One region of the Ectopseudomonas toyotomiensis genome, then DNA from elsewhere that is predicted to be linked to it. Evidence: predicted binding sites of a transcription regulator. Region 1 holds the regulator's gene; each other region holds the start of a gene.
What was found. Region 1 encodes sigma-54, which starts transcription at its own class of promoters, with help from an activator protein. Its sites were predicted from a motif close to ANTGGCATNNANNTTGCTNT; they were not measured.
Positions count from the first base shown of each region.

Region 2: the regulator sigma-54 is predicted to act here: its motif matches at 6,999-7,018, upstream of glnK (P-II family nitrogen regulator).
Region 3: the regulator sigma-54 is predicted to act here: its motif matches at 5,830-5,849, upstream of glnA (glutamate--ammonia ligase).

Region 1 covers NZ_CP070505.1:3,351,476-3,361,031, forward strand. The annotation lists gene JWV26_RS15305 (superoxide dismutase) at 1-483, shown strand, start outside; gene JWV26_RS15310 (ZIP family metal transporter) at 504-1,406, shown strand; gene JWV26_RS15315 (HPr family phosphocarrier protein) at 1,439-1,711, opposite strand; gene rapZ (RNase adapter RapZ) at 1,726-2,583, opposite strand; gene ptsN (PTS IIA-like nitrogen regulatory protein PtsN) at 2,586-3,050, opposite strand; gene hpf (ribosome hibernation-promoting factor, HPF/YfiA family) at 3,063-3,371, opposite strand; gene JWV26_RS15335 (RNA polymerase factor sigma-54) at 3,471-4,964, opposite strand; gene lptB (LPS export ABC transporter ATP-binding protein) at 5,101-5,826, opposite strand; gene lptA (lipopolysaccharide transport periplasmic protein LptA) at 5,826-6,365, opposite strand; gene lptC (LPS export ABC transporter periplasmic protein LptC) at 6,352-6,918, opposite strand; gene JWV26_RS15355 (KdsC family phosphatase) at 6,927-7,448, opposite strand; gene JWV26_RS15360 (KpsF/GutQ family sugar-phosphate isomerase) at 7,448-8,422, opposite strand; gene JWV26_RS15365 (ATP-binding cassette domain-containing protein) at 8,668-9,477, shown strand; gene mlaE (lipid asymmetry maintenance ABC transporter permease subunit MlaE) at 9,477-9,556, shown strand, end outside.
Region 2 covers NZ_CP070505.1:2,593,876-2,603,431, reverse strand. The annotation lists gene lysA (diaminopimelate decarboxylase) at 1-388, shown strand, start outside; gene dapF (diaminopimelate epimerase) at 399-1,229, shown strand; gene JWV26_RS12005 (DUF484 family protein) at 1,226-1,924, shown strand; gene xerC (tyrosine recombinase XerC) at 2,171-3,073, shown strand; gene JWV26_RS11995 (HAD family hydrolase) at 3,070-3,771, shown strand; gene sutA (transcriptional regulator SutA) at 3,954-4,277, opposite strand; gene JWV26_RS11985 (secondary thiamine-phosphate synthase enzyme YjbQ) at 4,355-4,780, opposite strand; gene JWV26_RS11980 (ammonium transporter) at 4,879-6,129, opposite strand; gene JWV26_RS11975 (hypothetical protein) at 6,209-6,427, opposite strand; gene glnK (P-II family nitrogen regulator) at 6,463-6,801, opposite strand; gene JWV26_RS11965 (accessory factor UbiK family protein) at 7,212-7,472, shown strand; gene JWV26_RS11960 (YifB family Mg chelatase-like AAA ATPase) at 7,507-9,000, shown strand; gene JWV26_RS11955 (methyl-accepting chemotaxis protein) at 9,002-9,556, opposite strand, start outside.
Region 3 covers NZ_CP070505.1:1,679,046-1,688,601, reverse strand. The annotation lists gene JWV26_RS07755 (NINE protein) at 1-26, shown strand, start outside; gene ntrC (nitrogen regulation protein NR(I)) at 151-1,584, opposite strand; gene glnL (nitrogen regulation protein NR(II)) at 1,581-2,669, opposite strand; gene JWV26_RS07740 (DUF4124 domain-containing protein) at 2,858-3,475, opposite strand; gene JWV26_RS07735 (DUF4124 domain-containing protein) at 3,481-4,047, opposite strand; gene glnA (glutamate--ammonia ligase) at 4,329-5,735, opposite strand; gene thiI (tRNA uracil 4-sulfurtransferase ThiI) at 6,064-7,518, shown strand; gene typA (translational GTPase TypA) at 7,669-9,492, shown strand.

The DNA.
Region 1 (9,556 bases):
GAGGGAACGTCCTATGCAGAAGTACCGGTGGCAGAGCTGCTGATTCGCCTGGACGAGATGCCGCCAAGCCTGCACGGGGCATTGATCAACCAGGGCGGGGGGCATGCCAACCACGCGCTGTTCTGGACGGTCATGTCGCCTTCCGGAGGGGGCAAGCCTGCTGGCGAACTGGCGGCGGCGATCGATGCCGAGCTGGGTGGTTTCGCGGCGTTCAAGGAGGCCTTTACCAAGGCCGCGCTGAGCCGTTTCGGCAGCGGCTGGGCATGGCTGAGCGTAACGCCGCAGAGGACACTGGTAGTGGAAAGCAGCGCCAATCAGGACAGCCCGTTGATGCACGGCAACACGCCGATTCTGGGGCTGGACGTCTGGGAGCATGCCTACTACCTGCGCTACCAGAACCGTCGGCCGGAATACATCGGCGCCTTTTACAACGTCATCGACTGGGACGAAGTGGCGCACCGATACCGACAGGCCCTGAGCTGAACAGGCGGATAGCGAACACGATGCGAACCTTGCTCACTTCCTTACCCGACCTCAATGGCCGGGCTTTGCGCTATCTGCTCGGCGGCGTGATTCTGCTGTGTGGCAGTCTGCTGCTGTTCATCCAGGTTGCCGTGCTGATCGACCAGACGGTTCAGCCACAATTGCTACGGGCGTTGCAGGGCGGCGTGCTGTGCGCCACCGGCACGGCGGTCGGCGCCTTGCCGGTGCTGTTCATGGGCGAGCTGTCCGGGCGCTGGCGCGACAGGCTGCTGGGCTTCGGTGGCGGTGTAATGCTGGCGGCGACGGTGTTCTCGCTGCTGGTACCGGCGCTCGAGGTTGCCGGCGATCAGGGTTTCACGTCCTGGGGGGCTGGGGCTCTGGCCAGCATTGGCCTGCTGCTGGGCGCCGCGGCCCTGCTGGGATTGGGCCGCGTGCTGGCGCAACGGCAGAGCATCGGCGCGGCCGAACTGCAACGGGGCGTTCTGGCGCCTGGCACACTGCTGTTCGTCATCGCCATCATGTTGCACAACGTACCCGAGGGCATGGCGGTTGGCGTGGCAGCGGGAGCGGGCTTGAGTGGCGCCGATGGCCTGGCGATCGGCATCGCCCTGCAGGACGTACCGGAGGGCCTGATCGTCGCCCTGGTGCTGGCCAGTGCCGGGATGGGACGTGGCAAGGCGGTACTGATCGGTGCGGCGTCAGGCCTGGTCGAACCGCTGTTCGCGGTGCTCTGCGCCTGGCTGGTCGGCGTTTCGCACATGCTGTTGCCCTGGGGCCTGGCATTGGCTGCGGGGGCGATGCTGTTCGCGGTGATCCACGAAATCATTCCCGAAGCGCATGGCAATGGTCATGCAGGCGATGCCAGTCTGGCGCTGGTGCTGGGCTTTTGTCTAATGATGGTGCTGGATACGGCCTTGGCGTAGCGGGAGGCGTGCACACTGCCCTCCAAGACTTTCTACTCACCTTCGTCGAAGTAATTTTCGATCAGGCCGACCAGTGCAGCGAGCGCCTCGTGCTCCTGTTCGCCTTCGGTCAGCAGGTGCACATTGGTGCCCTTGCCGGCAGCCAGCATCATCACCGCCATGATGCTCTTGCCGTCTACCAGGCTTTCGGCACTGCGGCCGATGCGCACCTGGCAAGGGTAGGTGCTCGCTACACCGACGAACTTGGCTGCAGCACGGGCATGCAGACCAAGTTTGTTGATGATGGTGATTTCACGTGCTGGCATCGCGGCAGGATTCCTTAGCTGAGGTCGCGGTGACGCACCTGGACGTTCTTCAGCGAGTCTTTGAGTGCCTGGCTCAGGCGGTTGGCCAGGTACACCGAGCGGTGGTGACCACCGGTGCAGCCAATGGCGATGGTCACATAGGCGCGGTTGCTGGCGGCGAAGCGTGGCAGCCATTTTTCCAGGTAGGCGAGGATGTCCTGATACATCTCCTCGACCTCCGGTTGCGCGGCCAGGTAGTCGATCACCGGTTGATCCAGCCCGGAGTGGTCGCGCAGTTCCGGCTTCCAGTAGGGATTGGGCAGGCAGCGCGCATCGAACACCAGGTCGGCGTCCACCGGCATGCCACGTTTGAAACCGAAGGATTCGACGAGAAAGGCGGTACCGGTCTGCGTCTGGCCCAGCAGGCGTAGCTTGAGCGTGTCGCGCAGCTGGTAGAGATTCAGGCGGGTGGTGTCGATCTTCAGATCGGCCCGGTCGGTGATCGGTGCCAGCAGCTGGCTTTCGTAAGAAATGGCCTCGGCCAGCGAGCGGTTGTCGTTGGTCAGCGGGTGGCGTCTACGGGTTTCGGAAAAGCGCTTGAGCAGGGTTTCGTCTTCGGCGTCGAGATACAGCACGTCGCAGCGGATGTTGCGCTTGCGCACTTCGTCGAGCAGTTCCGGGAAGCGCTGGAGCTGGCTCAGCAGGTTGCGCGCATCGATGGAGACCGCCACCTGTGGCAGCAGCATGTCGCTATGCGGCAGGAAACGCTCGGCAAGATCCGGCAGCAGGCCGGCCGGCAGGTTGTCGATGCAGTAGAAGCCGTTGTCCTCAAGTACATCGAGGGCGGTGCTCTTGCCCGAGCCCGAGCGACCGCTGACGATGATCAGGCGCATGTTTATTGACCGTTCTGAATGTCCACGACGACCTGATAGAGATCTTCGCCGCTGTTGGCCTGGCGCAGACGTTCACGTACATCCTGGCGATCGAGCATGCTGGCGATCTGGCGCAGCAGTTCGAGGTGGGCATCGGTGGCCGCCTCCGGCACCAGAAGCACGAACAGCAGATCGACCGGCACGCCGTCGATGGCGTCGAAATCGACTGCCGTCTCCAGGTGCAGGACTGCACTGATCGGGGCACTGCAGCCAGCCAGGCGGCAGTGGGGAATGGCAATGCCGTTGCCGAAGCCGGTAGAGCCGAGCTTCTCGCGGGCGATGAGGCTTTCGAATATGTCCTGGGCATCCAGGTCGGGCAGATCGCGCGCAACCAGGTTGGCGATCTGTTCGAGCACGCGTTTCTTGCTGCCGCCCGGCACGTTCACCAGGGAACGGCCGGGGGTCAGGATATTTTCAAGTCGGATCATGGATAGGGAATGTTAGCGGGCCGTGGCGCCTTGCAGGCGTTCGAGCTGCTTTTCCTTGTGCTTGATGAGTTGACGGTCGAGTTTATCGGCCAACAGGTCGATGGCAGCGTACATATCCTGGTGTTCGGCGTTGGCGACGACTTCGCCGCCGGCGATGTGCAGGGTGGCTTCGATCTTCTGCTTGAGTTTTTCGACCTCCATGGTCACCTGTACGTTGGTGATCTTGTCGAAGTGGCGTTCCAGTCGGCCCAGTTTCTCGCCGATATAGTCACGCAGGGCGTCGGTCACATCCAGCTGATGTCCACTGATGTTGACTTGCATACCGCTTTCTCCTTGTTGCCTTGTGTAAGAGACGGGTCTGGTTCGACCCGCCGCCGGAACACGTTGGCCTGAAGGCCTGAGGCCTTCAGTCGATCTGGCCTACATCAGTCGCTTGCGCTCACTGGAGGGCGCTATGCCGAGGGACTCGCGATACTTGGCGACCGTCCGACGGGCGACTTGGATGCCTTGTGCCTCCAGTAAACCAGCGATCTTGCTGTCGCTCAACGGCTTTTTCGCGTTTTCTGCTGCAACCAGTTTTTTGATGATCGCGCGGATCGCGGTGGACGAGCATTCGCCGCCTTCGGAGGTGCTGACGTGGCTGGAGAAGAAATATTTCAGCTCGTAAATGCCACGTGGGGTGTGCATAAATTTCTGCGTGGTAACGCGTGAAATCGTCGACTCGTGCATACCCACCGCTTCGGCGATGTCGTGCAGCACCAGGGGCTTCATCGCCTCGTCGCCGTAGTCGAGGAAGCCGCGCTGGTGCTCAACGATCTGCGTGGCCACTTTCATCAGCGTTTCGTTACGGCTCTGCAGGCTCTTGATGAACCAGCGTGCCTCCTGCAGCTGATTGCGCATGAAGGTGTTATCAGCACTGGAGTCGGCGCGTTTGACGAAGCCGGCGTACTGCGGGTTGACCCTCAGACGCGGCATTGCCTCCTGGTTCAGTTCCACCAGCCAGCGTTCGTTGTGCTTGCGCACGATCACGTCAGGCACGACATATTCCGGCTCGCTGGATTCGATCTGCGAACCCGGGCGTGGATTGAGGCGCTGGATCAGGTCGATGACTTGGCGCAGTTCGTCTTCCTTGAGCTTGGTGCGGCGCATCAGCTGGGCGTAATCGCGGCTGCCGAGCAGCTCCAGATAGTCGCCGACCACGCGCTGGGTCTCGCTCAGCCAGGCTGTGCCGGCAGGCAGCTGGCGCAGTTGCAGCAGCAGGCATTCGCGCAGGTCGCGGGCGCCGATACCCGCCGGTTCGAACTGCTGGATGCGGTGCAGTACCACTTCCACTTCGTCCAGTTCGACATCCAGCTCGGGGTCGAAGGATTCGGTCACTTCCTCGAGTGTTTCTTCGAGGTAACCGTCGTTGTTGATGCAGTCGATCAGGGTGGCGGCGATCAGCCGGTCTTTGTCCGACATGGGCGCCAGGTTCAGTTGCCACAGCAGGTGGCTGTGCAGGCTCTCGCCGCTGGACGTGCGGGTGGTGAAGTCCCACTCGTCATCATCGTTGCTGGGCAGGCTGCTGGCGCTGGTCTGGTAGATGTCTTCCCAGGCCGTGTCGACTGGCAACTCGTTGGGAATGCGCTCGCCCCACTCGCCTTCTTCCAGGTTGTCCACCGTAGGGGCGGTTTCCTGGTAGCTCTCTTCCTTGCTCGGAGTCGGGGTGGCGCTTTCGGCGCCATCAGCCATCGGATCGCTGTTGTCGAAGTCGTCGCCGTCTTCCTGGCGCTCGAGCATGGGATTGGATTCCAGTGCCTCCTGGATTTCCTGTTGCAGGTCCAGGGTAGACAGTTGGAGGAGGCGGATAGCCTGTTGCAGCTGCGGGGTCATCGTCAGCTGCTGGCCCATCTTGAGGACTAGCGATGGTTTCATTGCAGACCTTAATTTACTGGCGAGTTACGCCTTCCACATCAGGGCGCCGAAGCGCCGCCAGGAAGCAAATTATATGCCTGAATTTCTCGTTTTTGCCTAGGGGTTGCAATATTTCTGTAGCGAAATAGTGGGCGACCTACAGGCGGAATTCGTGGCCCAGATATACCTCTTTCACCGTCTGGTTGGCGAGGATGGTCTCGGCGTTACCTTCGGCGATCAGCTGCCCATCGTTGACGATGTAAGCGGTCTCGCAGATATCCAGGGTTTCGCGCACGTTGTGATCGGTGATCAGGATGCCGATGCCCTTGGTCTTGAGGTGATGGATGATTTGCTTGATATCGCCCACCGAGATCGGGTCCACCCCGGCAAAGGGTTCGTCGAGCAGGATGAACTTGGGGTTGGTCGCCAGAGCCCGTGCAATCTCCACGCGGCGTCTTTCACCGCCGGACAGGCTCATGCCGAGGCTGTCGGCGATATGGTGGATATGGAATTCCTGCAGCAGGCTTTCCAGTTCCGCCTGACGCCCGGCGCGGTCCAGGTCCTTGCGCGTTTCCAGGATGGCCATGATGTTGTCGGTCACCGACAGCTTGCGGAAGATAGAGGCTTCCTGCGGCAGGTAACCGATGCCAGCGCGCGCGCGACCGTGCATGGGCTGATGACTGACGTCGAGGTCGTCGATCAGCACGCGGCCCTGGTCGGCGCGTACCAGGCCGACGATCATGTAGAAGCAGGTGGTCTTGCCTGCGCCGTTGGGGCCGAGCAGGCCAACGATCTGACCGCTTTCGATGCTCAGGCTGACGTCACGCACGACCTGGCGGCTCTTGTAACTTTTCGCCAGGTGTTGGGCTTTGAGAATGGCCATTACTGCTGCTGATCCGCGGGTTTGTTCTTCGGTTGGATGACCATGTCGATACGCGGGCGCGGCGTGCTGACGTTGCCGCCTGTTGCGCGGCCGGCGTTGACGATCTGGCGGCGGGTGTCATAGACGATCTTCTCGCCTTCGAAGGTATTGCCTTCCTGAATCACCTTGGCCTGGTCGATCAGTACGATGCGCTCATTGCTGGCGAAGTACTGGATGGTCTTGCCGTAGGCCTTGACGATGTCCTTGTCCACGGCCGGCTTCTGCTCGTAATAAGCCAGGTTGCCCACCGAGGTGAAAACGTCGATATCGCCACTGGCGGTCTGGGTGATGGTGACGGTGTCACCCGTGATCTTCAGGGTGCCCTGAGTGATGATCACGTCGCCGCGGTAGACGGCTACACCTTGCCGGTCATCCAGTTCGGCGCTGTCGGCCTGGATGCGGATCGGTTGATCACGATCCGATGGCAGTGCCCAGGCAGCCGCGCTTCCCAATGCGGCGCCGAGGCTGAGAATCAGGGGGAGGGTATTAACGAACCTCATGCTGGCCTCTTACGTTGGACTGCAGGAGCATCCTGCCGTCATTCAAGTACGCTTTCATTCCTTGTGCCGTGGTCACCCCGTTGGCCGCGACGATTCTAACGGCTTGCTCGGTCTGCGCATATTCCTTGTCAGGAATAACGGTCATACGACTGCTGGTGATAACGGTGGGGCGGTTCTTGGCGTCGGTGCGGGCGATGCGCACGTCGTCGATCAGTTCTACCTCGACGCCGCCAGGCGAGACTTCGGCGCGCTGGCTGGTGACTTCCCAGGGCAGTTCGGTGCCGCGATAGAGCTCCAGCTTGGGGGCGTCGATCAGGGTGATGTCGGTGCTTTTGATGTGCTCGAGCTTGTCCGCGGTCATGCGGTAGTGCAGTTTGCCGTCATCCTGGAACTGCACGGTGCGCGCGCCGACCGCATAGAAGTCAACGACGTTGTCGTCGCTGGCCCGCTGGGCTTGGCGTGCGCTGTCCGGGGCAAGGTTCCAGTAACCGAGTGCGGCCACGACGACTGCAATCAGAGCAAAGATCAGGGTGTTGAGGATTTTACGCGGCATGCTGTTCTCTACAGGTAGGCGGCCTGGGCCGCATCCAGTGTGCCCTGGGCACGCATGATCAGTTCGCAGAATTCCCGTGCCGCACCGTCGCCGCCGCGTGCCTGGGTTACGCCATGGGCGTGCTGGCGGACGAAGCTGTCGGCGCTGGCCACGGCCATGCCCAATCCGACCCGGCGAATGACCGGAAGGTCCGGCAAGTCGTCGCCAAGATAAGCGACCTGTTCATAGCTTAGGCCGAGTTCGGCAAGCAGGCCGTCGAGTACCACGAGTTTGTCCTCGCGGCCCTGGAACAGGTGCTGGATGCCCAGGTTGTTGGCACGGCGCTCGACCACCGGGGTTTTGCGCCCGCTGATGATGGCGGTGCGCACGCCCGAGTTGATCAGCATCTTGATGCCGTGGCCGTCGAGGGTGTTGAAGGTCTTGAATTCGCTGCCGTCTTCGAGGAAGTACAGGCGGCCGTCGGTAAGCACGCCGTCGACGTCGAAGATCGCCAGTTTGATGGCGCGGGCGCGTTGCAGCAGGTCGTTCATCACATCACTCCGGCGCGCAGCAGGTCATGCATGTTGAGGGCGCCGACCGGGTTGTCCAGGTCGTCGACCACCACCAGCGCATTGATCTTGTGGTCTTCCATGATCTTCAGGGCCTCGGCTGCGAGCATCTCGGCACGAGCGGTCTTGCCGTGCGGAGTCATGACCTCGTCGATCATGGCCTGGCGCACGTCGATGCCCTTGTCCAGGGTGCGGCGCAGGTCGCCGTCGGTGAAGATGCCGGCGAGGCGGCCGTCTTCTTCCAGTACAACGGTCATGCCCAGGCCTTTCTGAGTCATTTCCAGCAGAGCGTCGCGCAGGCTGGTGCCGCGGCGCACGCGTGGCAGTGCATCGCCTGCGTGCATGACGTTCTCTACCTTGAGCAGCAGGCGCCGGCCAAGGGCGCCGCCCGGATGGGAGAAGGCGAAGTCTTCGGCAGTGAAGCCGCGCGCTTCCAGCAGGGCGATGGCCAGTGCGTCACCCAGCACCAGGCTGGCGGTGGTCGAGGAGGTCGGCGCCAGGTTCAGTGGGCAGGCCTCCTGCGAGACGCGAGCATCGAGATTGACCTCGGCGGCCTTGGCCAACGGAGAATCGGGATTGCCAGTCATGCTGATCAGGCGGATGCCGAGGCGTTTGATCAGTGGCAGCAGGGTGACGATCTCGGCGGTCGAGCCCGAGTTCGAGAGCGCCAGGACGATGTCGTCCTTGGTGATCATGCCCATGTCGCCATGGCTGGCTTCTGCCGGATGGACGAAGAAAGATGTGGTGCCGGTGCTGGCCAGGGTCGCAGCAATCTTGTTGCCGATATGCCCGGATTTGCCCATGCCGACCACGACCACACGTCCCTTGCAACTGAGAATCAGCTCGCAGGCCTTGATGAAATCGGCATCGATGCGGGGCAATAGCTCCTGTACCGCTTCAAGTTCGAGGCGGATGGTGCGCTGCGCGGAATCAATCAGGTCGCGGGTCTGGTTCATGCTGGGCAAGGCTGTCGGGCGAAAAAAGACGAGGATTATAAACGGAAAAGCTTGTCGTGCTCACCTTTGCCGTATGCAGGGTAGTGCCGAAGCTGTCGCAAGTCTGAACGCTGCGCCGTGGTGCTATTGGGCGGCATGTTCGGCAACTGCTATAGTTTGCGGCCATTTTGGCCCCTCTGGCTGGCGCGTGTCCTCGCTTCTGGAGGCGGCGTCTGCCAGGAAGGCCTGATTTTCAAGGAGTTCAGATGAGCGCCGAGCACGAGTACGCGATCGAGTTGCAGGGCGTCAGCTTTCAGCGCGGCGCGCGGTCGATCTTCGACAGGGTCGATATTCGCATACCGCGCGGTAAAGTTACCGGCATCATGGGGCCTTCCGGCTGCGGCAAGACGACGCTGCTGCGCCTGATTGCCGCCGAGCTGCGCCCGTCCGCTGGCGACGTTCGCGTTTCCGGCGTCAGCCTGCCGAAGCTCTCGCGCGACGAACTGTTCGACATGCGTAAGCAGATGGGCGTGCTGTTCCAGAGTGGCGCCCTGTTCACCGATCTCGACGTCTTCGAGAACGTGGCGTTCCCGTTGCGCGTACACACCAAACTCCCTGAAGAGATGATTCGCGACATCGTCCTGATGAAGCTGCAGGCCGTTGGGTTGCGTGGGGCGCTGGAGTTGATGCCGGACGAACTGTCCGGTGGCATGAAGCGCCGCGTGGCGCTGGCCCGTGCCATTGCCCTCGATCCGCAGATTCTGCTGTATGACGAACCGTTCGTCGGTCAGGACCCCATCGCCATGGGCGTGCTGGTACGCCTGATCCGCCTGCTCAACGACGCACTGGGTATCACCAGCGTGGTGGTCTCTCACGACCTTGCGGAAACCGCGAGTATCGCCGATTACATCTATGTCGTCGGTGATGCGCAGGTCCTGGGGCAGGGCACGCCGGCCGAACTGATGGAGTCGGATAATCCACGCATTCGTCAGTTCATGAAGGGTATTCCGGATGGCCCGGTGCCGTTCCATTTTCCAGCGCCGGACTATCGCGAAGATCTGTTGGGGAGAGGTTGATGCGCAGAATTTCACCGCTCGAGCGGCTGCGGCTGTTCGGTCGTGCGGGTATCGATGTAGTGGCGACGCTGGGGCGCTC
Region 2 (9,556 bases), 760 kb from region 1:
TCAGGTGGAATACCTCAAGCACACCGAGCACAAGGACTTCGCCATTGTCGATGCGGCGATGAACGACCTGATCCGCCCCGCCCTGTATCAGGCATGGATGGACGTGTCGCCGGTGCAGCCGCGTGAAGGCGAGTCGCGTAACTACGACCTGGTCGGACCGATCTGCGAGACCGGCGACTTCCTGGCCAAGGATCGTCAGCTGGTGCTGGCCGAGGGTGACCTGCTGGCCGTGCGTTCGGCGGGCGCCTATGGCTTCGTCATGAGCTCCAACTACAACACCCGCGGCCGCGCCGCCGAGGTGCTGGTAGATGGCGAGCAGGCTTATGAAGTGCGTCGTCGCGAGACAGTCCAAGAGCTCTATGCCGGCGAAAGCCTGCTGCCGGCCTGAGGGCGACGTCATGCTATTGCGCTTTACCAAGATGCACGGCCTGGGCAATGACTTCATGGTCCTCGACCTGATCAGTCAGCACGCCCACGTGCAACCCAAGCATGCCAAACAATGGGGCGACCGCCACATCGGTGTCGGTTTCGACCAACTGCTGATCGTCGAGCCGCCGAGTCACCCGGATGTCGACTTCCGTTACCGCATCTTCAACTCCGACGGCTCGGAAGTTGAGCAGTGCGGCAACGGCGCGCGCTGCTTCGCCCGCTTCGTGCTGGACAAGCGCCTGACCACCAAGAAGGTCATTCGCGTCGAGACCAAGAGCGGCATCATCGAGCTGCGCGTGCAGAACGATGGCCAGGTCTGCGTCAACATGGGCGCACCGCGCCTGCAGCCGGAACAGGTGCCGTTCCAGGCCGACCAGGCCGCGCTGACCTATCGCGTCGACGTCGAGGGCCAGAGCGTCGAGCTGGCCGCGCTGTCGATGGGCAATCCGCATGCGGTGCTGCGCGTCGATAGCGTCGATGACGCGCCGGTGCACACGCTTGGGCCGAAACTGGAACACCATCCGCGCTTCCCGCAGCGGGTCAACGTCGGCTTTTTGCAGGTACAGGATCGTCAGCGTGCGCGCCTGCGCGTGTGGGAGCGTGGTGCCGGCGAAACCCTGGCCTGCGGCACCGGGGCCTGCGCGGCGGCCGTTGCGGCAATTCGCCAGGGCTGGATGGATTCGCCCGTGCAACTGGAACTGCCAGGCGGCAAACTGTCCATCGAATGGGCAGGCGAAGGTCAGCCGGTTATGATGACCGGGCCCGCTGCCCGCGTATACGAAGGACAGGTTCGCCTATGACCGACCAGCAGGATTTGCCCAAACCGCTCGATTCGGAAACGGTCGCGGCCTATCTGCGTCTGCACCCGGAGTTCTTCATCGACCATGAAGAACTGATCCCCGAGCTGCGTATTCCGCACCAGCCCGGCAACGCCGTGTCGCTGGTAGAACGCCAGGTCAAGCTGCTGCGCGAGCGCAACATCGAGATGCGCCACCGCCTTGGCCAGTTGATGGACGTGGCGCGCGACAACGACCGCCTGTTCGACAAGACCCGCCGCCTGGTGCTGGACCTGCTCGATGCCGGCAGCCTCGAGGAAGTGGTCGGAGTGGTCGAAGACAGCCTGCGCCATGAATTCCAGGTGCCCTTCGTCGGCCTGATCCTGTTCAGCGACAACAAGCTGCCGGTCGGTCGCTCGGTCAGCTCGGCCGAGGCGCATCAACAGGTCGGCGGCCTGCTTAGCGGCGGCAAGACCATCTGCGGCGTATTGCGCCCGCACGAGCTGGAGTTTCTCTTCGGCAAGGAAGACGCGGCGCAAGTCGGCTCCGCCGCCGTGGTCAGCCTCAACCATCAGGGCCTGCATGGCATTCTCGCCATCGGCAGCGCCGACCCGCAGCACTACAAGAGTTCGCTCGGCACCTTGTTCCTCGGCTACATCGCCGAAGTCCTGGCACGTGTCGTGCCCGGTTTCTCCACACCGCTGCGTTCGGTACGCTAGCAGGCCGTTGAAAAACGTAGGCGAGGCAGCCAGTGCAATACCGATGGCGGCCCCGCAAAAACAGCCGAAAAACGACCGGGGTCGCGTCCGACTTTACGTGTTGTAAATGAGCATTTTGACTGGGCTCGCACGCGAGGCTGTTTTTAACGCAGCAATGGCAATGTAGGTAGTTTTTCAACGGCCTGCTAGGTCGTGTAGGGTGGATGACGAGGCTCATCCACCATTGGCCCGCTCGGAACCCGCCACGTGACACTTGAAGCCCACCTCGACGCATACATCGAACACCTGCGCCGCGAGCGCCAGGTGTCGACGCATACCCTCGACGGCTATCGCCGTGATCTCGGCAAGGTGCGGGCATTCTGCGAAGCCGAAGGCCTGAGCGACTGGGCCGGGCTGGACACACGTAACCTGCGCCGCCTGGTCGCCCGCCTGCATCAGCAGGGCCTGGCAAGCCGCAGCCTGGCGCGCCTGCTCTCGGCCACCCGCGGCCTCTATCAATATCTGTTGCGTGAAGGCCTGTGCCGTCACGATCCGGCGACCGGCCTGAGCCCGCCAAAACGCGAGCGCCGCCTTCCCCGCACCCTGGACGCCGACCGCAGCGCGCAACTGCTCGACGGCGCGGTGGAGGACGACTTCATCGCCCGCCGCGATCAGGCCATGCTCGAGCTGTTCTATTCCTCGGGCCTGCGCCTGTCCGAGCTGGTCGGACTCGATCTCGACGGCCTGGACCTGCCCGCCGGTCTGGTACGCGTGCGCGGCAAGGGCAACAAGGTGCGCGAACTGCCGGTCGGCAGCATGGCGCGACAGGCACTGGAACACTGGCTGCCACTGCGCAAGCTGGCCAACCCTGGCGACGGTGCCGTATTCATCAGCCAGCAGGGCCGACGCCTGGGGCCACGCGCTGTGCAACTGCGCGTGCGCCAGGCCGGCGTGCGCGAGCTGGGCCAGCACCTGCATCCACACATGCTGCGCCACAGCTTCGCCAGTCATATGCTGGAATCCTCGCAGGATCTACGCGCGGTACAGGAGCTGCTTGGCCATGCCGATATCGCCACCACGCAGATCTACACCCACCTGGACTTCCAGCACCTGGCCAGTGTCTATGACCAGGCCCATCCACGCGCCAAGCGCAAAGGCGGTTCCGAATGAGCATTGAACTGATCACCTTCGACCTCGACGACACCCTGTGGGACGTCACTCCGGTGATGCAGGATGCCGAAGCCGCCCTGCGCAATTGGCTGGCCCTGCATGCACCGCGCCTGGGCGCAGTGCCGGTCGAGCATCTGTGGGCGGTCCGCAGCCGTCTACTCGACGCCGAGCCGATGCTCAAGCATCGCCTCAGCGAGCTGCGCCGGCGCATTCTGTTCCATGCACTGGAAGACGCCGGCTACCCGCACGGCGAAGCGCAGACGCTGGCCGAAGCGGGATTCCAGGTCTTTCTCAGCGCCCGCCATCAAGTCGAACTGTTCACCGAGGTACATCCGACGCTGGAGGCCCTAGCCGAGCGCTTCATGCTCGGGGTGATCACCAATGGCAATGCCGACGTGCGTCGCCTGGGTCTGTCGGACTACTTCCAGTTCGCCCTGTGCGCCGAAGAACTGGGCATCGGCAAACCCGACCCGAAACCCTTCCGTGAAGCGCTCAGCCGCGCAGGCGGCGTGGCGGCCGAGCGCGCCGTGCACATCGGCGATCACCCCAGTGACGACATTGCCGGCGCCCAGGCAGCCGGGATGCGTGCGATCTGGTTCAACCCGCAAGGGCGGTCCTGGGAGGGTGAAACGACCCCGGACGCGCAGATCGCCAGCCTGGCCGAACTACCGGCACTGCTGGGCAGCTGGACGCGCTGACCCGCACGGCGTCGCGGCGCGTCTAGGCTCGAGCCACGCACGACATCGGTGCGCACGGCGCACCCTATGCCGCGCCATCGACGTCGGCAGCGTTTTTTGCGCGCAAGCCTCGAGGGGTGCCACCGGGGATATGGGCAACAAAAAACCCGCCACAGGGGCGGGTTCCTTGTAGCTAGCCGTCCTCAGATGGGGCGGCTGCCGTATTTGCTGTCGGGCTTCTTGGGTGGGTCGGCGACCACATTGGGCTCCACCTCCTGCACCTTGCCACCACGGGAGAGAAACTCTTCCATGGCACGCGCCAGGGCATCGCGCTCCTTCTGCTTGGCTTCGATGCTGGGCAGCTCATCGACTTCAACGGCTTTGGCCTTGCTCTTCTTGCCGCTGGCTACGACCGCACCATCGCCTTCATCGTCGCCGCTGTCGCCGTCATCGGCAGCAGCCAGCTCCTCACCATCGTCCTCGTCAGCCCCGTCCAGATCGTCTTGTTCCAGGTCTTCGTCGCTCATGTTCAACCTCATGACTTGCGAAAAGCAGGTTAGTTATAGCCCAGTCGCGCGATGTACACCGCTCGACCGGAAAAAATTCAAATAGCCTCACCATGCAAGGTCGCCACCACTCGCCGAGCACCGCCATGATCGCGATGCTCACCAAGGTAGATCCCCTGCCAGGTACCAAGTGCCAGCCGTCCCTGCTGTATCGGCAGCTGTAGCTGAAAGCCCAGCAGACTGCCCTTGAAGTGCGCCGGCAAATCATCCGGCCCTTCGTAATCGTGCTCGTAGCCCGCCTGTCCCTGCGGCACCAGACGGTTGAAGAAGCGCTCGAAATCGCGGCGTACCGCGGGATCGGCGTTCTCGTTGACCGTCAGCGATGCCGAGGTGTGCTGCAGCCACAGATGCAACAGACCAACACGTACCTGCGCCAGTTCCGGCAATGCTGCCAGCACTTCTTCGGTCACCAGATGAAAACCGCGCTCACGCGGGCGCAGACTGATGATGCGTTGCTGCCACATGCCGCTCTCACTCTCGATGGCTCCAGCGCGCGCATTCTAGCGTGCTGCCAGAAAAAACAAAGGGCGCCCGAAGGCGCCCTTTGCGATTTACCGGAGGATCACTTGTTGGTGAATTCCGGGTAGGCCTCCATACCGCACTCGGCGATATCCACACCTTCGTATTCTTCTTCTTCGCTGACGCGCAGACCGATCACCGCCTTGATGATGCTCCAGACGATCAGGCTGGCGATGAAGACCCAGGCGAAGATACTGCCGATACCCAGCAACTGAGCACCCAGCGAAGCATCGCTGTTGGTCAGGCAAACAGCCAGCAGACCCCAGATGCCGACCACACCGTGTACGGAGATGGCACCAACCGGATCGTCGATCTTGACCTTGTCCAGACCGAGGATGGCGAACACCACCAGCACACCACCCACGCCGCCAATCAGAGTCGCCTGCAGGCCGCTCGGGGTCAGCGGTTCGGCGGTGATGGCCACCAGGCCAGCCAGGGCACCGTTGAGCGCCATGGTCAGGTCAGCCTTGCCGAACAGGATGCGGGCAACGATCAGCGCGGCAATCAGGCCACCGGCGGCTGCCATGTTGGTGTTGACGAACACCTGGGCAACGGCGTTGGCATCTTCGATGGTGCTCATCTTCAGCTGCGAGCCGCCGTTGAAGCCGAACCAGCCCATCCACAGGATGAAGGTGCCGAGCGTCGCCAGCGGCAGGTTGGCACCCGGGATGGCGTTGACCTGGCCATTGGCGCCGTATTTGCCTTTACGCGCACCGAGCAGCAGAACACCAGCCAGAGCAGCGGCGGCACCGGCCATGTGAACCACGCCGGAACCGGCGAAGTCGAGGAAGCCAGCTTCGTTGAGGAAGCCCGAGCCCCATTTCCAGAAACCCTGAACCGGGTAGATGAAGCCGGTCATGACCACGGCGAAAGCCAGGAAGGCCCACAGCTTCATGCGCTCTGCAACGGCACCGGACACGATCGACATGCAGGTCGCGGCGAACACCACCTGGAAGAAGAAGTCCGAACGCGCCGAGTAGTAAGGTGCATCGTCGCCACCGGCAAGTACCGAGTCGACGCTGTTCTCGTCACCGATCAGGAAGCCCAGGCTCGGCAGGATGCCGCCTTCCGGGCTGGAGTACATGATGTGGTAGCCGATCACCAGGTACATGACGCTGGCCACGGCATAGAGCGCCACGTTCTTGGTCAGAATCTCGGTGGTGTTCTTGGCACGCACCAGGCCGGATTCGAGCATGGCAAAACCCGCTGCCATCCACATCACCAGGGCACCACAGATCAGAAAGTAGAAGGTATCGAAGCCGTACTGCAATGCAGTCAATGCTGTGTTATCCATTTTTCACCTCTTGCCGGCGCTTTTGTTGTGCGCTGTTCGGTTGAAACGTCCAGGTTGGCTCAGGACGCGTTCCGCATGCTTACAGGTCGTTGCCACGCTCGCTCTGGATCACCGGAACCCCTTGCGCCGTGAGGCGACCAGGCATTCCCATCACTAGGCCGAGCGCAAGACCAAAGAGGGTCTGGCACAGCAGAGCGGCGAAGACATCGCCAGCTCCGGCTTTGGCCCTCGAAAACAGCGTAAAGCCAGAATTCGAGGACAAAAGGGCTCCTAGCCCTGCGAAAGTTCGCAGAGTCATGGGTTTACTCCTGGGGCGTGGGGTTCGGAGGCTTGTTAGATCGCGTCGGTATCGGTTTCGCCGGTACGGATACGAATCGCCTGTTCCAGGTTGACTACGAAAATCTTGCCGTCACCGATCTTGCCGGTGTTGGCGGCCTTGGTGATGGCCTCGATCACGCGATCGAGCTGATCGTCAGCGATGGCCACGTCGATCTTCACCTTGGGCAGGAAGTCGACCACATACTCGGCACCACGATACAGCTCGGTATGGCCTTTCTGGCGGCCGAAGCCCTTGACCTCGGTGACGGTAATGCCCTGCACGCCGATCTCCGACAGCGACTCGCGCACGTCGTCCAGCTTGAACGGCTTGATGATGGCAGTGACTAGCTTCATGAAACTTTCTCCCGTGTAAGGTGGACTTGCCCCAGGAATTGCGAACCCGGCTCAAGTCTAAGCGCAGTGTCTGGCTTTTGTAATGCATCGACCGCTCCAGCCTGGCGTGGTCGATACCCACCAACCGCTCCCGACGAAGCACTCCCCCGCTTCGCCTGCAGCACCAGAACTGCATCGGTGCATGCGTCGCTGGGGTCTAAGCAGAAAGCTTGCCAGCTCACGCAAAAGCGCTATCTATCAGGCCTTTAACAGCTTCCAGCCACGGTGACCGGTCATTCACGTCGAATGCAACGCACAAACTTGGTGCATCGACACATTGAGTAATGCTCAAAAATCGTGCAACCAGTGCTAGACCGTCCCGCCGCTGGCTGCGTGCTACACTGCCGACCGTCTGTTTACGGAACCTGATCATGCTGCCGCCGAAAGCCTTGCTCGACACTCTCAGTAGCCACGCCTCGCGTCTTTTCAGCGGCGACAGCCCGCTGCCTCGCGCCGAACTGGAAGCGCAGTTCAAAGCCCTGCTACAGAGCGGTTTCAGCAAGCTCGATCTGGTCAGCCGTGACGAATTCGACAGCCAGATGGTAGTCCTGGCCCGCACCCGCGCCCGCCTCGAGGCGCTGGAAGCAAAGGTCGCCGAACTGGAAGCCAAGCTGAACCCATCCACCGACTGATCCCACAGGAAGGTGGACTGATCAAGGAGAGATCATGTCCCTGGCCATCGTCCACAGCCGCGCCCAGGTCGGCGTCGAAGCACCGGCCGTCACCGTCGAAGCGCACCTGGCCAACGGCCTACCCTCCCTGACGCTGGTGGGCCTGCCGGAGACAGCAGTCAAGGAGAGCAAGGATCGCGTGCGCAGCGCCATCCTCAATGCCGCCTTCGAATTCCCCAGCAAACGCATCACCTTGAACCTCGCGCCCGCCGATTTACCGAAAGACGGCGGCCGCTTCGATCTCGCCATCGCTCTGGGGATTCTTGCGGCCAGCGGCCAGGTGCCGGCTCAATCCCTGGATGAATGCGAATGCCTGGGCGAACTGGCACTGTCAGGCGCGGTGCGTCCCGTGCAGGGCGTATTGCCGGCCGCCCTGGCCGCGCGCGCAGCCGGGCGCACCCTCTTGGTGCCACAGGCCAATGCCGAAGAGGCCAGCCTGGCCTCGGGGCTGAAGGTAATCGCCGTCGAGCACCTGCTGCAGATCGCCGCGCACCTCAACGGCAGTGCTCCTCTCGAACCCTACGCCGCCCAAGGTCTGCTCAGGCAGAGCCTGCCCTATCCGGATCTGGCCGAAGTGCAGGGCCAGTTGGCCGCCAAGCGTGCGCTGCTGGTGGCCGCCGCGGGATCGCATAACTTGCTGCTCAGCGGCCCACCCGGTACCGGCAAGACGCTGCTGGCCAGCCGCCTGCCCGGCTTGCTGCCACCGCTGGACGAGAGCGAGGCGCTGCAGGTCGCCGCCATCCATTCGGTAGCCAGCCATCTGCCGCTGCAGCACTGGCCGCAGCGCCCCTTTCGCACGCCGCACCACAGCGCCTCCGGGCCGGCATTGGTGGGGGGTGGCAGTCGCCCGCAGCCTGGCGAAATCACCTTGGCCCATATGGGTATCCTGTTCCTTGATGAGCTGCCGGAATTCGATAGGAAAGTGCTGGAGGTGCTGCGAGAACCGCTGGAAAGCGGCCACATCGTCATTGCCCGGGCACGCGACAAGGTACGTTTCCCCGCGCGTTTTCAGCTCGTTGCCGCCATGAACCCCTGCCCTTGCGGCTATCTGGGGGACCCGAGCAACCGCTGTCGCTGCACACCGGAGCAGATTCAGCGTTACCGCGCCAAGCTGTCCGGGCCACTGCTCGATCGCATCGACCTGCACCTGACGGTCGCCCGCGAAACGACGATATTGAACGCCCCACCACAAGATGGCGAAAGCACTGTGCAGGCGGCATCCAAAGTGGCGCGGGCTCGTGAGCGACAACTGCAACGTCAAGGGACGGCGAATGCCTTTCTCGACTTGCCAGGCCTGCGTCGGCACTGCGCCCTGAGCGGCGCGGATCGCCAGTGGCTGGAGAGCGCCTGCGAACGCCTCGGCCTGTCGCTACGCGCCGCGCACCGAGTGCTCAAGGTGGCGCGCACGCTGGCAGACCTGGCGGAGCAGCAGCAGATCAGCCGGGAACATCTGGCCGAAGCACTGCAGTATCGCCCCGCCGCGGGATGAATCAGCGGAAGCGCTCGACCTCCTGACGCAGCTGAGCGGCGAGGCGATCCAGCTCGCGCGCGGTATCGGCCAGGTTGGCCACCACTTCACGCTGCTCGCCATTGGCCTGGGCGATGCTCTGCAGGTTGGCGCTTAGCACGGTCGCAGTGCTACTCTGCTCGCTGGTAGCGGTGGTGATGGCGGCGAATTGCTCGCCGGCCTCGGCGCTTTGCTCACTGATCTGCGCCAGCGCCGCAGCCACCTTGGCGTTACGTTCCAGGCCGTCCTGCATCAACTGTCGGCCGTGCTCCATGGTGGCGATGGCGCTGCTGGTCTCGCTCTGGATGCTGCCGATCATGGTGGAAATCTCGTTGGTCGCCTCACGGGTGCGTCCAGCCAGGTTGCGCACCTCGTCGGCGACCACGGCAAAACCGCGGCCCTGCTCGCCGGCCCGCGCTGCTTCGATGGCAGCGTTGAGCGCCAGCAGGTTGGTCTGGTCGGCGATCGCGGTGATGACGCTGACGATACCGCCGATCTCCTGGGAGCGCTGGCCGAGGCCGTTGATCGCCGTGGAGGT
Region 3 (9,556 bases), 1.7 Mb from region 1:
CGATCAAGAACGCGCAGCGCGGTTGATCGGGAGGCGACAATTGGCGGTGCGCGCGGCGCACCCTTCGGTCGTCGCGTCGTAGCCCGGATGCAATCCGGGGAAATGAAAAGGGCATCCCATGGGATGCCCTTTTTCGTAATGCTGGCGGGATCAGTCGTCGCTGTCGTCGTCATCCCCGCCGTCGACCTTCATGCCCAGCTCCTTGATCTTGCGCGTCAGGGTGTTGCGACCCCAACCCAGCAGCAGGGCGGCGTCGCGGCGGCGGCCAGCAGTGTGCTTGAGCGCGGTCTCGATCATGATGCGCTCGAAGGCCGGCACGGCGCTGTCGAGCAGGTTGGACTGGCCGCGTGCCAGGGCCTGGTCGGCCCACAGGCGCAGCGCCTGCTCCCAGTTGGTCACTGGTGCGGCGTCCTGCGGTTGGGTCAGCAGCTCCGGTGGCAGGTCGTCGACATGCACCTCACGGCCTGAGGCCATGACGGTGATCCAGCGGCAGGTGTTCTCCAACTGGCGCACGTTACCCGGCCAGGGCAGGTGCTTGAGGTAATCCTCGGTTTCGCTCTTGAGCAGCTTGGGTTCTACCGATAGTTCCTGCGCGGCGCGGGCGAGGAAGTGATGAGCCAGGGTAGGGATGTCCTCGCGGCGGTCGGCCAGGCGCGGAATGTGGATACGAATGACATTGAGGCGGTGGAACAGGTCTTCACGGAACTTGCCGGCCTGTACCAGGGTTTCCAGGTTCTGGTGGGTGGCGGCGATGATGCGCACGTCAACCTTCACCGGGGTGTGGCCACCAACTCGATAGAACTCGCCATCGGCCAGCACGCGCAGCAGGCGCGTCTGGGTGTCGGCCGGCATGTCGCCGATCTCGTCGAGGAACAGCGTACCGCCGTCGGCCTGCTCAAAGCGACCGCGGCGCTGGTTGGCCGCGCCGGTGAAGGCGCCTTTCTCGTGGCCGAACAGCTCGGACTCCATCAGGTCCTTGGGAATTGCCGCCATGTTCAGGGCAATGAACGGCGCTGCTGCGCGTGGGCTATGGCGGTGCAGGGCGTGCGCCACCAGCTCTTTGCCCGTGCCGGATTCGCCGTTGATCAGCACGGTGATATTGGAATGGCTCAAGCGGCCGATAGCGCGGAACACCTCCTGCATCGCCGGTGCTTCGCCGATGATTTCCGGCGTGCGCGCCTGTGCTGCGGGCGCGGCCAGGCTCTGTTGTTCCTGGGCGTGCTGGAAGGCGCGCTTGACCAGCGAGACGGCCTCGTCGACGTCGAACGGCTTGGGCAGGTATTCGAAGGCGCCGCCCTGGTAGCTGGCCACCGCGCTGTCCAGGTCCGAATGCGCGGTCATGATGATCACCGGCAGGCGCGGGTACAGTTCGCGGATGCGGGCCAGCAGGTCGAGGCCGCTGGCGCCGGGCATGCGGATGTCAGAGATGATCACGTCCGGCTGCTGGCGGGTCAGGCGGGCGAGTACACCGTCTGCACTGTCGAAACTCTGGGTGGTCATGCCTTCCTGTTGCAGGGCCTTTTCCAGTACCCAGCGGATGGAACGATCGTCGTCGACAATCCAGACGGTTTCACTGCGGCTCATGGCGTGGGCGCTCCTTGTTCCAGCGGTAGGAAGATCGAGAATACGGTGTGGCCGGGATAGCTCTCGCACTCGATCAGACCCTGGTGCTGACTGATGATGTTCTGGGTGATGGCCAGGCCCAGGCCGGTGCCGTCGGCACGCCCGCTGACCATGGGATAGAAGATGGTTTCCTGCAGCTCAGGCGGGATGCCGGGGCCGTTGTCGATGATCTCGACCTTGACCACCAGGCGGTGACGGGTGTGGCCGATGGTGAACTGGCGCAGGGTGCGGGTACGCAGGCTGATGCGCCCGAGGCCCATGTCGTGCTTCTGCCCGGCGATGGCCTGCATGGCGTTACGCACGATATTGAGCACGGCCTGGATCATCTGTTCGCGGTCGATCAGCAGATCCGGAATGCTCGGGTCGTAATCGCGCACCAAAGTGATGCTGCCCTGGCTTTCCGCTTCGATCAGGTTGGCGACGCGCTCGAGCACCTCGTGCACGTTGGTCATCGCCAGCGACGGCAACTTGTTCGAACCGAGCATGCGGTCGACCAGGTTACGCAGACGGTCGGCCTCTTCGATGATGACGTTGGTGTAGTCCTTGAGCTCTTCGTTGGGCAGTTCGCGCGACAGCAGTTGTGCTGCGCCGCGAATGCCGCCGAGTGGATTCTTGATTTCATGGGCCAGGCCGCGCACCAGCAGTTTGGTGGTTTCCTGCTTGGATAGCTGCGCCTCTTCCTTGGTGATGCGCAGCAGGCGATCACGCGGGTGCACCTCCAGCAGCAGCAGAGTTTCACCCTTGCTGAACAGTGGGGTGACGGCGTAGTCGACGGTCAGCGTCTGGCCAGTGACCGAGGTCAGTACGGCTTCACGCTTGTTGAACGGATGTGCCTGCTCCACCGCCTGTCGCAGCGACGACAGCGCCTCTGGCGATTCGGTGAACAGGTCGCTGATGAACTGACCATGGCTGCGCTGGCCGCTGACGGCCAGGAGCATTTCCGCCGCCGGGTTCATGTACTCAAGGCACAGCTGGCTGTTGAGCAGCAGGGTAGCGGTGGTCAGGTTGTCGAGTAGCAGGCGGTGCAGCGCGTCATTGATGGTCATAGGCAGTGCTTTCCGGCAATGGGCAGGAAAATGCAAGAAGCAAACCAAGGCCCCGAAAAGACGCATTATTTGTGCGGTCTGCCAGGTTTTGGTGGTGCTGCGGCGAAGCAGGGCGGGGAAAAGCGACCCAAAACAGGGAGAGCTTAGGAGGTGGTGCGCTCGATTGCACCATTAAGGTGCGATCGAATTCAGAAGAAGGGAAGGATGCTGACCTCTTCCTTGGGTTTGTCTTTCAGCGGGCATTCGGGGCGAACGCCGTATTCATCCTTCTTGCACGGATTGATCTTGCGCTTCTGCGCCAGGGTCATGCGGTGCATGTGGAAGGGCTGTGCTGGCGTGCGTTCGACGATGAGCCCAGCGGAGTCGATGATTTCTGCCACCAGTTGGTGCGTACCGCGGTCGACGTGCTGCAGGGAGAAGACCGGGCTGCGGCTTGTCTCGCCCTGGGGCTCGCCATCGAGCAGCAACCGATAGCTGTGGCCGGGCAGCAGGCCCGGCTCGCTGTTGAGGGTGACGATCATGTCGCCGGAACCGTTATGGATCGAGGCGTCCGGCTCCGGCACGAGAATGCGCAGCACCTGATAGTGCACGGTCGGTTTGCTTACCGCAGGTGGCGGGGCCATGCGCACCGTGGGTTGGGGCTGGCTCATTTGCGCGCTGTTGGATGGCGCGAGCATCACCCGTTCGGCATTGCTGCTGCGCGGTTTGTCAGTGAAAACGCGGTTACCTTCAGCATCGATATAGGTATAGACCTGGGCCGAAGCTGCTTGGGTGATGAACAGCAGGCAGAGCAGCAGTGTACGCATCGTGATCAGTTCGCAGGTCTTGGGGTCGGACGCGGTGGCGTGACAGGTGGACGGGCAGGGCTGTTGACGCTGATGCGCTGCACGGTAAAGGTTTCGGTGGCGCTCTGCTGGATGATGCGGTCACCCAAGACCACTGCCACCGCCAGGCTGTGCTCGCCGCGCTCGACATTGGTCAGCTGCAGGCTCGGTACATTGCTGGCCTGGCCGTATGGCTCGCCATCGAGAATCAGCCGTAGCTGGTGGCCGGGTTGCAGGCGTGGCTGGATGTTCACCCCGACGACGAAGGTGCCGTTGTTGGCGCGCATGGCTTCATCATCCGGGATACCGGTGAGGCTCAACACGGAGTAAGGGGCCGCGCTCTGTGCTGAGGTGTCGCCGCTGGTGTCTGCAGGAATGCTGGGCGTCTGCATCTCTACCGTATTGGTTGGCGGCAGGTTGACGCTCTCGGCTGCTGCGCCATCGGGCGGCTGGTTGGTGAAGACCGTATTGCCGTTGGCGTCGATGTATTTGTAGATCTGCGCACTGGCCGGTAAGGCCAGGGCAAGCAGCAGGCAGGCGAGTAACGGGCGCATGGGCCGATCCTTCCGCGGATGATGCGCTAAGCCTTGCACTGCTGGCTGTTCCTGGCAAGCGCAGGGCGCCATGGCTGTGATGTTTGGCTACAAATCGGCTCGGGCCATGGGCGCGGATTCCGTTGGGTGTCGTGGGGTCGCCAGGGCTGTACGCACTATCTGCTGCTGGGCCTCGGGTTCTCGGTGCGCGCGGCGCACCCTACGGCGGAAATGAAAAAGCCCCGCCAGGCAGGGCCGGGCGGGGCTTTCGAGAGCACCGCACGAGGCGGCGCGAAACTGGCTTAGACGCTGTAGTACAGGTCGTATTCCAGCGGGTGTACGAAGGTGCGCACCTTGATTTCTTCTTCGGATTTCAGCTCGATGTAAGCATCGATGAAGTCGTCGGAGAACACGCCGCCCTTGGTCAGGAACGCGCGGCCCTTGTCCAGCTCTTCCAGGGCTTCTTTCAGGCTGCCGCAAACCTGCGGGATCAGCTTGCCTTCTTCCGGCGGCAGGTCGTACAGGTTCTTGTCGGCTGCATCGCCCGGGTGGATCTTGTTCTGGATGCCGTCGATACCGGCCATCAGCAGGGCAGCGAAGGCCAGGTACGGGTTGGCAGCCGGGTCCGGGAAGCGCGCTTCGATGCGGCGGGCTTTCGGGCTGGCAACGTACGGGATACGGATCGAGGCGGAGCGGTTGCGAGCCGAGTAGGCCAACATCACCGGAGCTTCGAAGCCCGGAACCAGACGCTTGTAGGAGTTGGTCGACGGGTTGGTGAAGCCGTTCAGGGCCTTACCGTGCTTGATGATGCCGCCGATGAAGTAGAGAGCAGTTTCGGACAGGCCGGCATAGCCTTCGCCAGCGAAGGTGTTCTTGCCGTCTTTGGAGATCGACATGTGCACGTGCATGCCCGAGCCGTTGTCGCCGTACAGTGGCTTCGGCATGAAGGTGGCGGTCTTGCCGTAGGCGTCGGCGACGTTGTGTACGCAGTACTTCAGGGTCTGAACTTCGTCAGCCTTGGCCACCAGGGTGTTGAACTTCACGCCGATTTCGTTCTGACCGGCAGTGGCCACTTCGTGGTGGTGCACTTCGACGACCAGGCCCATTTCTTCCATGGCGTTGCACATGGCAGTACGGATTTCGTGGTCGTGGTCGCACGGCGGAACCGGGAAGTAACCGCCTTTGACGGCTGGGCGGTGGCCCTTGTTGCCGCCTTCGACGTCGCCGTCGGTCATCCAGGAGCCTTGCTCGGAGTAGATCTTGAACATCGAGCCGGAGATATCGGACTTGAACTTCACTTCGTCGAAGATGAAGAACTCGGGCTCCGGGCCAACGAATACGGTGTCACCGATGCCGGTGCCTTTGAGGAACTCTTCAGCGCGCTTGGCGATGGAGCGCGGGTCGCGGTCGTAGCCTTGCATGGTGCTCGGCTCGATGATGTCGCAGACCAGGATCAGGGTCGGCTCTTCGGTGAACGGGTCCAGAACGGCGGTATCGTCTACCGGCATCAGGATCATGTCGGAGGCTTCGATGCCTTTCCAGCCATGGATGGAGGAGCCGTCGAACATTTTGCCGTGCTCGAAGAAATCTTCGTCCAGGGCGTCACGGGCCGGCATGGTCACGTGGTGCTGCTTGCCCTTGGTGTCGGTGAAGCGCAGGTCTACCCACTTCACGTCGTGTTCTTTGATCAGTTGAACAGCCTTAGACATGTTGTCCTCCAGGTGGAAAAGGCTCTTATCGATAAGCCTTGAAGATGCGGTGAAGCCCGGCGGGATAGTCCTCCAGGGCGACCTGCCTCACAAGGGAGCAAATTGCATGCCAGTGCCCTTTATTGGGCAGAAGCCGCGAAACTCAGGTGCTGCGCCGTCTGCGCGGTAATTCGTCAGAAATATTTGCACCATTTAAGGGCCTTTAATTTCGATGAAGATCCATTTTGGTGCGCTGTGTGGTTGGTGCAGTATTTTTGGTCAAAGCTTGAACAATTTCCGCTATAATCCGCGCCCCTGTTTTTTCGTCCCCTAAGTGGGCGGCCTATTCATGAAGCTCATCGTCAAAGTTTTCCCGGAAATCACCATCAAGAGCCGCCCGGTGCGCAAGCAGTTCATCCGCCAGTTGGGGAAGAACATTCGCTCCGTGCTGCGCGATCTTGACCCCGAACTGCGGGTGACCGGTGTCTGGGACAACCTCGAGGTCGAAACCGATCTGGACGATCCCAAGCTGCTCGCCGAGATGACCGAACGCCTGCGCAACACGCCTGGCATCGGCCTGTTTCTCGAGGTCAATGAATACCCGCTGGGCGATCTGGACGAGATTACCGAGCACTGCAAGCGTCACTACGCCGAGCAGCTGCCGGGCAAGATCTTCGCCGTGCGTTGCAAGCGCGGTGGCAAGCACGCGTTTTCCTCCATCGATGTCGAGCGTCATGTCGGTTCGCGCCTGCGCCTTGAGTGCGGCGCTGCCGGCATTGACCTGAAGAAGCCGGACGTCGAAGTGCGCATGGAGATTCGCGACCAGCGCCTGTTCGTGGTGCACAACCGTCATGAAGGCCTCGGCGGTTATCCGCTGGGCTCGCTGGAGCAGACCCTGGTGCTGATGAGCGGTGGCTTCGACTCTACCGTGGCGGCCTACCAGATGATGCGTCGCGGCCTGGTCAGCCACTTCTGCTTCTTCAACCTCGGCGGTCGTGCCCACGAATTGGGCGTGATGGAAGTGGCGCACTATATATGGCAGAAGTTCGGCCGCTCGCAGCGCGTGCTGTTCGTCAGCGTGCCGTTCGAGGAAGTGGTCGGCGAGATTCTCGGCAAGGTCGACAACAGCCAGATGGGCGTGATCCTCAAACGCATGATGCTGCGCGCTGCCACCCGTGTCGCCGAAAAGCTGCAGATCGAGGCGCTGGTCACCGGCGAGGCGATCAGCCAGGTTTCCAGCCAGACCCTGACCAACCTCGCGGTGATCGATTCGGCCACCGACATGTTGGTCATGCGCCCGCTGATCGCCAGCCACAAGCAGGACATCATCGACACTGCCACGCGCATTGGCACCGCCGAGTTCGCCAAGAACATGCCTGAGTACTGCGGCGTGATCTCGGTCAACCCGACCACCAAGGCACGCGGTTACCGCATCGAGCACGAGGAGGCGCAGTTCGACATGGCCATCCTCGATCGCGCCCTCGAACGCGCCACCCAACTGCCCATCGACCGCGTGATCGACGAGTTGGGCAAGGACGTGCAGGTCGAGGAAGTACGTGAAGCACTGGCCGGCCAGATCGTCATCGATATCCGCCACCCGGATGCCGCCGAAGACGAGCCGCTGGACGTGCCGGGCATCGAAGTGCAGGCGCTGCCGTTCTATGCGTTGAACAACAAATTCAAGGAACTGGATGAGAACCGCCAGTACCTGCTGTATTGCGACAAGGGCGTGATGAGCCGTCTGCATGCCCACCATCTGCTGAGCGAGGGACATGCCAATGTGCGCGTTTATCGTCCGGCATAGAACGCCGGGGCTCAATGGCGGAAGTATCCGCCATCGCCCTCCCGACCGTTCGCCAGCGGTGAAACCCCATTCAGCTCGCTGAAACAGTTTTCTTCATATTCGTCGTCCAGGCTGGGCGACACACCGAATCCTCTGATCGAGATACACACAGTGATCGAAAATCTGCGCAACATCGCCATCATCGCCCACGTCGACCATGGCAAAACCACCCTCGTCGACGCCCTGCTGCGTCAGTCCGGCACCCTTGAGCGTAACGAGCTCAACGACGAGCGCGTGATGGACAGCAACGACCAGGAAAAAGAGCGCGGCATTACCATTCTGGCCAAGAACACCGCCATCAAGTGGAACGACTACCGCATCAACATCGTCGACACCCCCGGCCACGCCGACTTCGGTGGCGAAGTCGAGCGCGTGATGTCCATGGTCGACTCCGTACTGCTGGTGGTCGACGCCCAGGACGGCCCGATGCCGCAAACCCGCTTCGTGACCAAGAAGGCCTTCGAAGCCGGCCTCAAGCCGATCGTCGTGATCAACAAGATCGACCGTCCGGGCGCGCGTCCTGACTGGGTCATGGACCAGATCTTCGACCTGTTCGACAACCTTGGTGCCACCGATGAGCAGCTCGACTTCCAGGTCGTCTACGCCAGCGCCCTGAACGGCATTGCCGGTCTCGACCACACCGCCATGGCCGAAGACCTGACCCCGCTGTACCAGGCAATCGTTGACCACGTGCCGGCACCGAACGTCGACCTCGACGGCCCGTTCCAGATGCAGATCTCCGCGCTGGACTACAACAGCTTCCTCGGCATCATCGGCGTTGGCCGCATCGCTCGCGGCAAGGTCAAGCCGAACACCCCGGTGACTGCCATCGACGTCGACGGCAAGAAGCGTAACGGCCGTATCCTCAAGCTGATGGGCCACCACGGCCTGCACCGCGTAGACGTCGAAGAAGCCACCGCCGGTGACATCGTCTGCGTCAGCGGTATGGATCAGCTGTTCATCTCCGACACCCTGTGCGACATCAACCATGTCGAAGCAATGAAGCCGCTGACCGTTGACGAGCCGACCGTCTCGATGACCTTCCAGGTCAACGATTCGCCGTTCTGCGGCAAGGAAGGCAAGTTCGTCACCAGCCGCAACATCAAGGAGCGCCTGGACAAGGAGCTGCTGTACAACGTGGCTCTGCGTGTTGAAGAAGGCGACAGCGCCGACAAGTTCAAGGTCTCCGGCCGTGGTGAGCTGCACCTCTCGGTTCTGATCGAAACCATGCGTCGCGAAGGTTTCGAAATGGGCGTTGGCCGTCCGGAAGTGATCATTCGCGAAGTCAACGGCGTCAAGCAGGAGCCGTTCGAGAACGTCACCATCGACATCCCTGAGGAATCCCAGGGTAAGGTCATGGAAGAAATGGGCCTGCGTAAGGGCGACCTGACCAACATGTCGCCGGACGGCAAAGGCCGTGTGCGCCTGGAATACAACATCCCGGCTCGCGGTCTGATCGGTTTCCGTAACCAGTTCCTGACCCTGACCAACGGCGCCGGCATCCTGACCTCGATCTTCGATCGTTATGACACCGTCAAGCCGGGCAGCATGTCTGGGCGTCAGAACGGCGTACTGGTGTCGATCGATACCGGCAAGGCCCTGACCTACTCCCTGGAAACCCTGCAGGCGCGCGGCAAGCTGTTCGTCGAGCATGGCCAGGAAATCTACAACGGTCAGATCGTTGGCCTGAACAGTCGCGACAACGACCTGGGTGTGAACCCCACCAAAGGCAAGAAGCTCGACAACATGCGCGCTTCGGGCAAGGACGAAACCATCGCCCTGGTGCCGCCGGTTCGCTTCACCCTGGAGCAGGCGCTGGAGTTCATCCAGGATGACGAGCTGTGCGAAGTGACGCCGAAGTCGATCCGTCTGCGCAAGAAGATCCTCGACGAAGGCGAGCGTACCCGCGCTGCCAAGAAAGCCAACAAGGCCTGACGCTTAGCGACTCGCCTCGGCTTTAAATGAAAAGCCCCGCCAGAGCGATCTGGCGGGGCTTTTT